2 regions of the Ruminococcus sp. 1001136sp1 genome follow, and region 2 is predicted to be linked to the other one. Evidence: riboswitches for the same ligand, from Rfam matches in the RefSeq annotation. Region 2 holds a riboswitch; the other holds the start of a gene.

Region 1 (4,437 bases), on a different contig from region 2:
AATGTATGCAGTATGCCATTTTCTTGTGATTTCCACAGATACGGTTTTCAGTGGAAGACCAACAGGAGCCCAGGGCTTTTCAATTTTCAGTGTGATCTGTTCCAGATCGGAAAGAGAGTCGAGCAGCATCTCTGCAAGATTTTCTGCAAGCGCTTCCAGAAGCTTAAAAGTATGTTTTCTGGTGAAATCTGTAATCATGTGGCTGACTTCCCCGTAATTGATAGAAGCAGACAGATCGTCCGTTAACCCGGCCTGACGTGTGTGGGTAAAGAGGGTGGCAGAAATAACAAATTTTTGTCCAAGTACATTTTCTTCCGGATAGACACCATGGTTGGCAAAAATTTCCAGTTCTTTAATTTCTATTTTATCAAATCTGGTTTCATCCATAACAGTTGTTCCTTTCTGTTGACTATTTACAATTTTGAGGAATTTGAACGCAATCGTTTCGCGACTGCGTTCATGAGCAAGTAGCAAAGCGGATTGCGAATGTCCTCTTTACTCTCAATTACAACCCCAAATTGCTTCTGTCATCTGGATCACGCGTCTGTTCTCCTTGACATCATGAACACGCACAAAAGAACAGCCCTTCATCACACCAATTACACTGGTAGCCAGTGTTCCCTCTACACGCTGGTCTACAGGCAGGTCAAGTGCCAGTCCGATCATCGACTTGCGTGAGGTGCCAAGAAGAACCGGAAAGCCCAGATTCTTAAAAAGCTCCAGATGATTCATAGTTTCCAGATTCATCTCAAATGTTTTTCCAAATCCAACCCCTGGATCGAGAATGATTTTCTCATCTTTGATTCCTGCTTTTCTTGCAAGATTGACACATTCCTGTGTCTCAGAAAGCATATCAATGAGAAAATTGTTATATTCTGTATTGGACTTATTGTGCATGAGACAGCATGCAGCATCATATTTGGCAATTACAGCGCCCATTTCAGAATCATATTTTAATCCCCAGATATCGTTGACCAGATCTGCACCGGCCTGAATCGCACTTTCTGCCACGCTGCTTTTGAAGGTATCTACAGAAATGGGAATGTCAAAACGTTTTCTGACCGCTTCGATAACGGGCAAAACTCTCTGAGCTTCTTCCTCTGCACTGACCGGCGTGTGTCCGGGACGCGTAGACTCCCCGCCAATATCGATAATATCCGCACCATCCGCGATCATGGCTTCTGTATGCCGCAAAGCTTCATCTAAATGATTCCATTTCCCGCCATCGGAAAAAGAATCAGGAGTAATATTTAAAATTCCCATTATATAAGTGTGATTTTGTGTATCAAAAAAACGATTTCCAATTTTCATAAATAGAAACCATCCTTTCTGTTAGATTTTTTAGAAGGCTTAATATTCAATTGTCAGATTTTTTTTCTCAGAAGGCCAGTAACATTCTGAAGCTGCTGAACATGAAAAACAATTTCTGGACTTTTTATCAGCCTTATATAGCAGCATAGCCAACACATTATCAGATCCATCCGTCCTGTGCTGACTGATCGCAGATAATATTTCCTCTTTTTCCTGCTCTGTAAAATGCAGATCTGCCAGAATCTTTCCGGCTATTTCAGCTCCTGCAATGTCATGAGAAATACCCGACAGATATTGCTGCGCACGGCCAATGTCATGAAGAAGAGCAGTGGCATAAATGATTTCCCTGGACAGATTAAGCTTGTTTTCCAGAGAATAAATATACATCAGCCTGGCAACATCCAGAAAGTGTTCCGGCGTATGTCTGCAGAAAATACGATCTTTTTCAAGCTCCTGTATTTTCTTACAGTGCTTTTGATAAAGGGGATGCCGCCAGATTAAAGAAATACGGTTTGTTTCAGAAAAAGAACTGCTCATTTTCCGACCATGGAAAGGAACATTTTCTGCAGCTCCTTATCTTCTTTGAAGGCTCCGCGGGTTACAGTCGTAATTGTTTTGCTTCCTGGCTTTTTAACGCCTCGCATGGTCATGCAGGTGTGTTCTGCTTCCAGCATAACCATAATTCCCTTCGGAGAGAGGGCACGCTCCAGAGCGTCCGCAATCTGTACTGTGAGGCGTTCCTGGATCTGCGGTCTTCTGGCATAAACCTCTACCGTACGTGCCAGCTTGCTTAATCCTGTGACTTTTCCATCGGGAATATAAGCCAGGTGCGCCTTACCATAAAAAGGCATCAGATGATGCTCGCACATAGAGTAAAAAGTAATATCTTTTTCCAATACGATCTCATTATTTTCTACTGGAAACTGCTTCAGTAAATGGGGATCTGCTTCCTGATCGAGACCACCGTAAATTTCCTCGCACATACGTGCAATTCTGTCGGGAGTATCAATCAGTCCCTCCCGGGTAATATCCTCACCGATTCCTTCCAGAAGCAGGCGGATGGCCTGTTCTACTTTTTGTTTGTCAACCATTAAAAATAACCTCCTTTGTATTTGATTGCGGAGACTATCCTTTTTTGATAAAACCGGGGAAGGATTTTCGAATTCGAATATCTGCCTGCTTAATACGCAAAAAAGGATATCTCCAATTGTGATAGAATGTATGTCGAAAACATTCCCTTGAGTCTGTTAAAAAACGTTTCCACAAATCGCAACGTGCGTCTTGTAGAAAATCCCTTTCAGGCAGGCTCTGACACAATATGAGATATCCCTCTTATAGTGCTTGCAACGGGTGCGGATAATATACCGTAAGACGTGCTTTTCGTTTCAATGACAACTCCCCATTCACCGAACACTTGACGCATAAAATCCTATTTTGCATATCATTCATTTCGAAAGTTAGTATATCACGTCTTTTGGGAATAGAAAAGTGTTTTTTCTTAAACAGGTTGCGAAAGGGTAACGTGGATATTATAATAGGAATAGACAAAATTCACTGGAAGGAGTCAGTTTTATGACAGTTAAAGAACGAATCACCGCACTTCGGGAAGTAATGGCAGAGAAGAAAATAGATGCTTATCTTGTTCCCACAGATGATTTTCATGCATCTGAATATGTAGGAGAATACTTTAAGTGCAGAAAATATATTACAGGTTTTACCGGATCTGCCGGCAGAGCAGTCATCATGCAGGATATGGCTGGATTGTGGACAGATGGAAGATATTTCATCCAGGCGGCCGCACAGCTGGAGGGAACGGGTGTAGAGCTTTTTAAAATGGGAGAACCAGATGTTCCCACTGTGCACCAGTTTCTGGAAGAAAAATTAGGCGAGGGAATGTGCCTTGGTTTTGACGGAAGAACCGTCAGCGCCGAAGAAGCAGATGAACTGGCCGAACTTCTTGCAAAAAAAGGAGCCACTCTTCAGACGGATTCTGATCTGGTAGGAGAAATCTGGGAAGATCGTCCGGCACTTTCCTGCGAACCGGTTATGGAACTGGATGTAAAATGGGCAGGCGAATCCCGTGCTGACAAATGTGCAAGAATCCGTAAATCAATGGAAGAGAAAGGTGCAGATGGATTTGTACTGACTTCTCTGGATGACATTGCATGGCTGCTGAATATTCGTGGCGGCGATGTACATTGCTGTCCGGTTGTTCTCTCTTATCTGATAATGACAAAAACAGAAATCAGGCTGTTTGCAAATGAAAAAGCATTTTCGGCTTCAATTCTGGACGCATTATCTAAGGATGGCGTAACCATTCTGCCCTATGACAGCATTTATGAATATGTAAAAACATTTGAGAAAGACATGACAGTTCTTCTTTGTAAAAAGAAAGCCAACTGTCGTCTGGTAAACAGTATTCCGAAGGAAGTAACGATTCTGGATGAAGCCAACCTGACTTTTCTTCCAAAATCAATTAAAAATCCAGTAGAAGTAGAAAATGAACGTATCGCTCATATCAAAGACGGAGTTGCGCTTACCAAATTCATCTGCTGGCTAAAGAAAAATGTTGGCAGAATTACAATGACAGAGTTAAGCGCAGGAGAGAAGCTGTACAGCTTCCGTGCCCAGCAGGAGAACTTTATCGACAACAGCTTTGACCCCATTATTTCTTATGGCATTCATGCTGCAATCAACCATTATTCTGCAACACCAGAGACAGATATTGCCATTGAGCCTGGCAATTTCCTTCTGGCAGACACAGGCGGACACTATTACGAAGGTACTACAGATACCACCCGCACAATTGTTATGGGCTCTGTGAATGACGAGCAGAAGAAATATTTTACCGCTGTTTTACGTGGCATGCTGAACCTTGGAAATGCCAAATTCCGTTATGGCTGTACTGGTGTAAATCTGGATTATCTGGCGCGTGGTCCGTTATGGGAAATGGGACAGGATTTTAATCATGGAACAGGACATGGAGTTGGTTATCTTCTGAATGTTCATGAAGGACCAAACAGCTTCCGCTGGAGAATTATTCAGGGAGATAATGCAGTACTGGAAGAGGGTATGATCACATCAGATGAGCCTGGATACTATGTGGAAAACCAATATGGAATCCGC
Region 2 (4,437 bases):
TTATAAAGATGCAATTTCTATTCATAAGGATCATGTAAACGATGAAGTGATACGGAAACATTTGAAAGCTTATGAAGAGCTGGGGATTGTCTTTGTAAGAGATGGTGGAGATGCATTAGGAATATCGGAAAGAGCCAGGAAACTGGCACCAGAATATGGAATTGATTATCGTACTCCTATTTTTGCCATCCATAAAAATGGACACTATGGCTCTATCGTGGGAAAAGGTTTTGACACTATGAAAGAATACCATGTCCTTTTGAAAGAAGCGAAAAACAAAGGGGCAGATTTTATTAAAATTATGACCACGGGACTTCTGGATTTTAATAACCATGGACAGATTACCGGAACGCCTTTAGACAGGAAAGAAGTCCGTGAGATGGTACATATCGCCCATGAAGAAGGGATGGCGGTGATGAGCCATACCAATGGAATTTATGGTGTACAGGCAGCTGTGGAAGCTGGTGTGGATTCAGTAGAACATGGAAATTATATTGATCCGGAAACAATCAGAGAATTAGCTGACAGTGATAGTGTATGGGTTCCTACTCTTGTGACAATTCGAAATCTTCGTGGATGTGGAAGATATAAGGAATCAGTGCTTGATCCTATTATAGAACTGGCCACAAAGAACCTTCGTCTGGCATACAAGTACCGAGCAAAGGTGGCTCTTGGAAGTGATGCAGGAGCTTATATGGTCTTACATGGGAAGGGCTTAATGGATGAATACCAGGCATTTATGGACATTCTGGGAGAATCCGGGGATGTGAGAGCCTGGCTGGCAGATGGAGAGAAAAGGATTCAGGACACCTTCAGGCGTCCTGAATCTTGATAGATGTATAAATGTTGGAATTTTTGGATTTTGTAGGATCAAAGGTAATGCAGATACTTGCGCCGGATTCCATATTACTGGTGGAGGTATCCTTTGCCCCTTCTGTAAAGCAGGTTATGGTTGCGCCATCGCCAGTTTGAAGTGTGACGGTATTTGCTGTATGGCCTATAATTGTACCGCTGACTGAGCTGGTAATTTCCCGGCTTCCAAGAGAATCCGGATCATCACCGGTGACTGCTGTAACAGTAACACCATCCAGTGAATTTCCCTGAAATTGTCCAGTGCAAGTTATGGTTACATAGGAGCCTGGCGCTGTTCCACCTTTAAAGTAAGAAGGAATCTGAGACAAGTCTACATTTATTGTGCTATCAGAGCCAGAGGGAAGAACTGTGAGTGTATTCAGGGAAATATTCTGAATTTCTGCATGAATCTGCTGTTCTTTTGCTGAGTCATCGGCAGAAACCTGTGCAGGATCTGGTGTTGGTGTTGGATCTGGAAGTGTAAGCGGATCAATATCTGAAATGCTTAGTACTTTCAGATGACTGGCATTAAGAGAAGAACTTTGGGTATCCTGACTGGAAGCAAACTTGCCTTTAAAATGAATGTATACCCATACACCGGTGCGGATGCCATTCTGATAATATTGTTCAGTTCCAGTGATTGGATAGGTGGCTGTTTTGCCTTTTTTATTTTTTATGGTAATGGTATTTGGAGTCAGACTCTGTACTTCCCCATAGGCCTTTCGTACTTCCAGCTGATTCTTTTTGTGAAAGTCGTCTACTACTTTCAATGCTTTTACAGTGCTGGTATCCTTGTTAGAGAGCTGACCCTCATAAATGACACTGATTTCATCTCCAGTGATCATGCCATCTTCGCATTCCAAAGTTGCTTCAGAAAGATCAAAAACGTAAGTTTGTTCCTGACTTTCCATAGTCAGGGTGGCACCGGTGAAATCCTTAAGGGTTCCTTTGATTTCATCCATATAAACACGCTGTTTGGGCGTTTCTGAAGTGTTCTGTAAGGTGGTTTCACTCTGATCAGAAGTAGAAGTATAGCTGGTGATTATATCACCGGCAGTACATCCTGACAGAGAGAACAGTACCAAAGAGCCAAGTAATAGTTTTGTGAAATTTTTCATTGTTGCTTTGTATCCTCCGAATCCGGAAATGGTACAGGAAGAAAATCGAAAACCTCTCGGTATGCATTCCATTCCTCCGAGTTATCTGGCATACGATAGCCAAGTCCTGTACATTCTGTAGTAGCATTTGTATTCATGTAATTATTATAAAAAACATTGTAAGGATTCTGTAGTGGCGACTGTTTTTGGCAGGATGATTTGTTTGTGGATTTTATATTCATAGAAACACTCCTTTTTGTCAAATATTTTTCCTATATAAGGGAAGATATTCTTAGAATATGCGAAAAAGAGGAGAGTATGCACAAACATTTGTCAGTGAACAGTAACGCGCTTCGCGATGCACAGAAATCATGCATTCGCATGATTTCGCGCTAAGATTCTCGGGTTTTCTGTGAACTTTGTTCACAAAAAACACTCGCGGAACGTTACCAGTAAACAGTAACGACTAATTTATTTATGTGAATATTATAACAAATACATATTGAAATTTCTATATTTTGTGCTATAATCATTTTAAATAAATAATAGCGAAGTAGGAATTTATGCGTCAAGTGTTCATTGGCTGGGGAGTCGCCGTGAAACGAAAAGCAGCAGGACTGTTTACGATATATTTTCCGCACCCGTTGCTACATGTGAGAACATCTCATAATGTGGAGGGATTATTATTTATGGTAACTACTCTGTTATTTTAATCATTATGGAGGTGTTTTTTTTATGCGTAAAAACAAACAGACATGGAGTGTTAAGACTCTTGTATTCCTTGCACTGCTGGTAGCAATCCAGCTTGTGCTGTCACGCGTTCTGGTAATTGATCTTGGTGTATATCGAATTACATTGGGGACTGTCGCCACTGTATTGGCAGGTCTTTGGATGGGACCTGTAGCTGGTGGTGTAGAAGGTGCTGTTGCCGATATCATTGGATGTTTTATGAAAGGCTATGGAGTTAATCCACTGATTACTTTATCAGCAGTTGCCTGGGGTGTGATCCCCGGACTGGCTGGAAAACTAATGGCTGAAAAGAACAGAAAAGTAAAGACTGTTGTTATGTGTGTCGCAATTGCAGTCTCTGGCGTAGTGGGAACACTTGGACTGACCACTGCAGGACTGGTAATGATCGGAGCAAACTTCTATGCAATTATGCCAGGACGTCTTGTACAGTTTGCAATCATGACTCCAATCTACTGCGTACTTACCAGTCTTCTTTATTTCAGCCCGCTTACAGGCATGGTTGTAGGAAACATAAGACCTGCTAAGCTGGAGAAGAAGACCGTATAAATGGCAGCAGTCCAGGAGCTGAATTATATACAAAACCCCAAATTAAATAATATGGCATAAGATGGATTATGAAGCAATGCACTTACTGGAAAGTTGATTGTTTGAGAAATCAACTTGTTGAATAAGTCAAAAAATACGATTCCCAAATAAAAGGCTGTGATCAGGATAAACACTGATCGCAGCCTTTTTTAAACATGCTCTGAAAAGTTTTCAGTTTGTATGTGTCTGAACCCGGAACCAATAGGTGTAGAGATAATGAAGTCCAAGTGATTCATAAAGATTACGTGCTGGAGTGTTTCCCTCTACTACCTGAAGATAGGCCTTAGTTGCGCCTTTCTTTTTTCCTTCTTTTAGAAGTGCAGTACAAATCTGACGAGCATAACCCTTGTGTCTGAAATCTTCGCGAACATGGATAGCGTACAATCCAATATAATTTCGATCCAGAATGCCAAGCCCGGTTGCAATAATTTTTCCGTTACTCCAGATGGAGGCGCATACGGTGTCTTTTACGATGGCATGATACATGGATGGAACTACAGCACGGTGAACAGGATTAATGGTGCCTTTCAGATCAAAAAGACTTTCAATCCAAATATCTGGAATATCGTCAGTAAGAGTTACCAGATCGCAAGGCGCAGAAAGATCTGCTCCATCCAGTGAGGCTGCCATAACATTTGTTGTATGCTGGATTTCGTAGTTGCGGTTTTCCAGAAGATAATCAAAATCCGGAGAAACCAGAGGACTGATCTTAAAAATTGCAGGGCTGCCCAGTCGGGCATACTCTGCTTCGCAGAAAGAAACCTTTTCCCTCCAGGAAAGGGTAGAAGTTCCGAACTGCTCCACACTGTTTGTTCTATGTGTATAAAAATAGGAAAAACGGAGAATCCATCCATCATAAAGCTCCATTTTATGGGAGGGCCATGCATTTAGTGACATATCTTCAATTTCTTTAATGATTTTATCCATAAAAAAACCTTCTTTTATAAGTTTAGGGTCATTATACATAATTGTATCCAGCAATGCAACTGAAAATAGTCTGTTATAAGACAGATTGCTTTTTACACATCTTGCAGAAAGCCTTTTTCAAACACGCTCTAGTACATCGTTTCGTAAATAACTATACCAATCGCGTAGGATGTGAATTCGAGTGTGCAGGTATAAAAACGCAGGCGTAGCGGGCTACGCCGAGGCT

What was found. A riboswitch is a leader RNA that binds a small molecule or an ion and turns the genes downstream of it on or off. The one in region 2 is predicted to bind tetrahydrofolate.
Region 1: linked by a shared signal. The riboswitch ahead of folE (GTP cyclohydrolase I FolE) and the one ahead of ABHC48_RS12230 (folate family ECF transporter S component) in region 2 are both predicted to bind tetrahydrofolate.

The regions. Positions count from the first base shown of each region.
Region 1 is NZ_JBDPGY010000018.1:2,907-7,343, reverse strand. It holds gene folK (2-amino-4-hydroxy-6-hydroxymethyldihydropteridine diphosphokinase) at 1-387, opposite strand, end outside; gene folP (dihydropteroate synthase) at 502-1,311, opposite strand; gene ABHC48_RS15435 (HD domain-containing protein) at 1,351-1,848, opposite strand; gene folE (GTP cyclohydrolase I FolE) at 1,845-2,402, opposite strand; THF riboswitch at 2,654-2,750, opposite strand; gene ABHC48_RS15425 (aminopeptidase P family protein) at 2,884-4,437, shown strand, end outside.
Region 2 is NZ_JBDPGY010000012.1:75,796-80,232, forward strand. It holds gene ABHC48_RS12220 (amidohydrolase family protein) at 1-832, shown strand, start outside; gene ABHC48_RS12225 (hypothetical protein) at 813-1,970, opposite strand; THF riboswitch at 2,497-2,598, shown strand; gene ABHC48_RS12230 (folate family ECF transporter S component) at 2,685-3,245, shown strand; gene ABHC48_RS12235 (GNAT family N-acetyltransferase) at 3,456-4,211, opposite strand.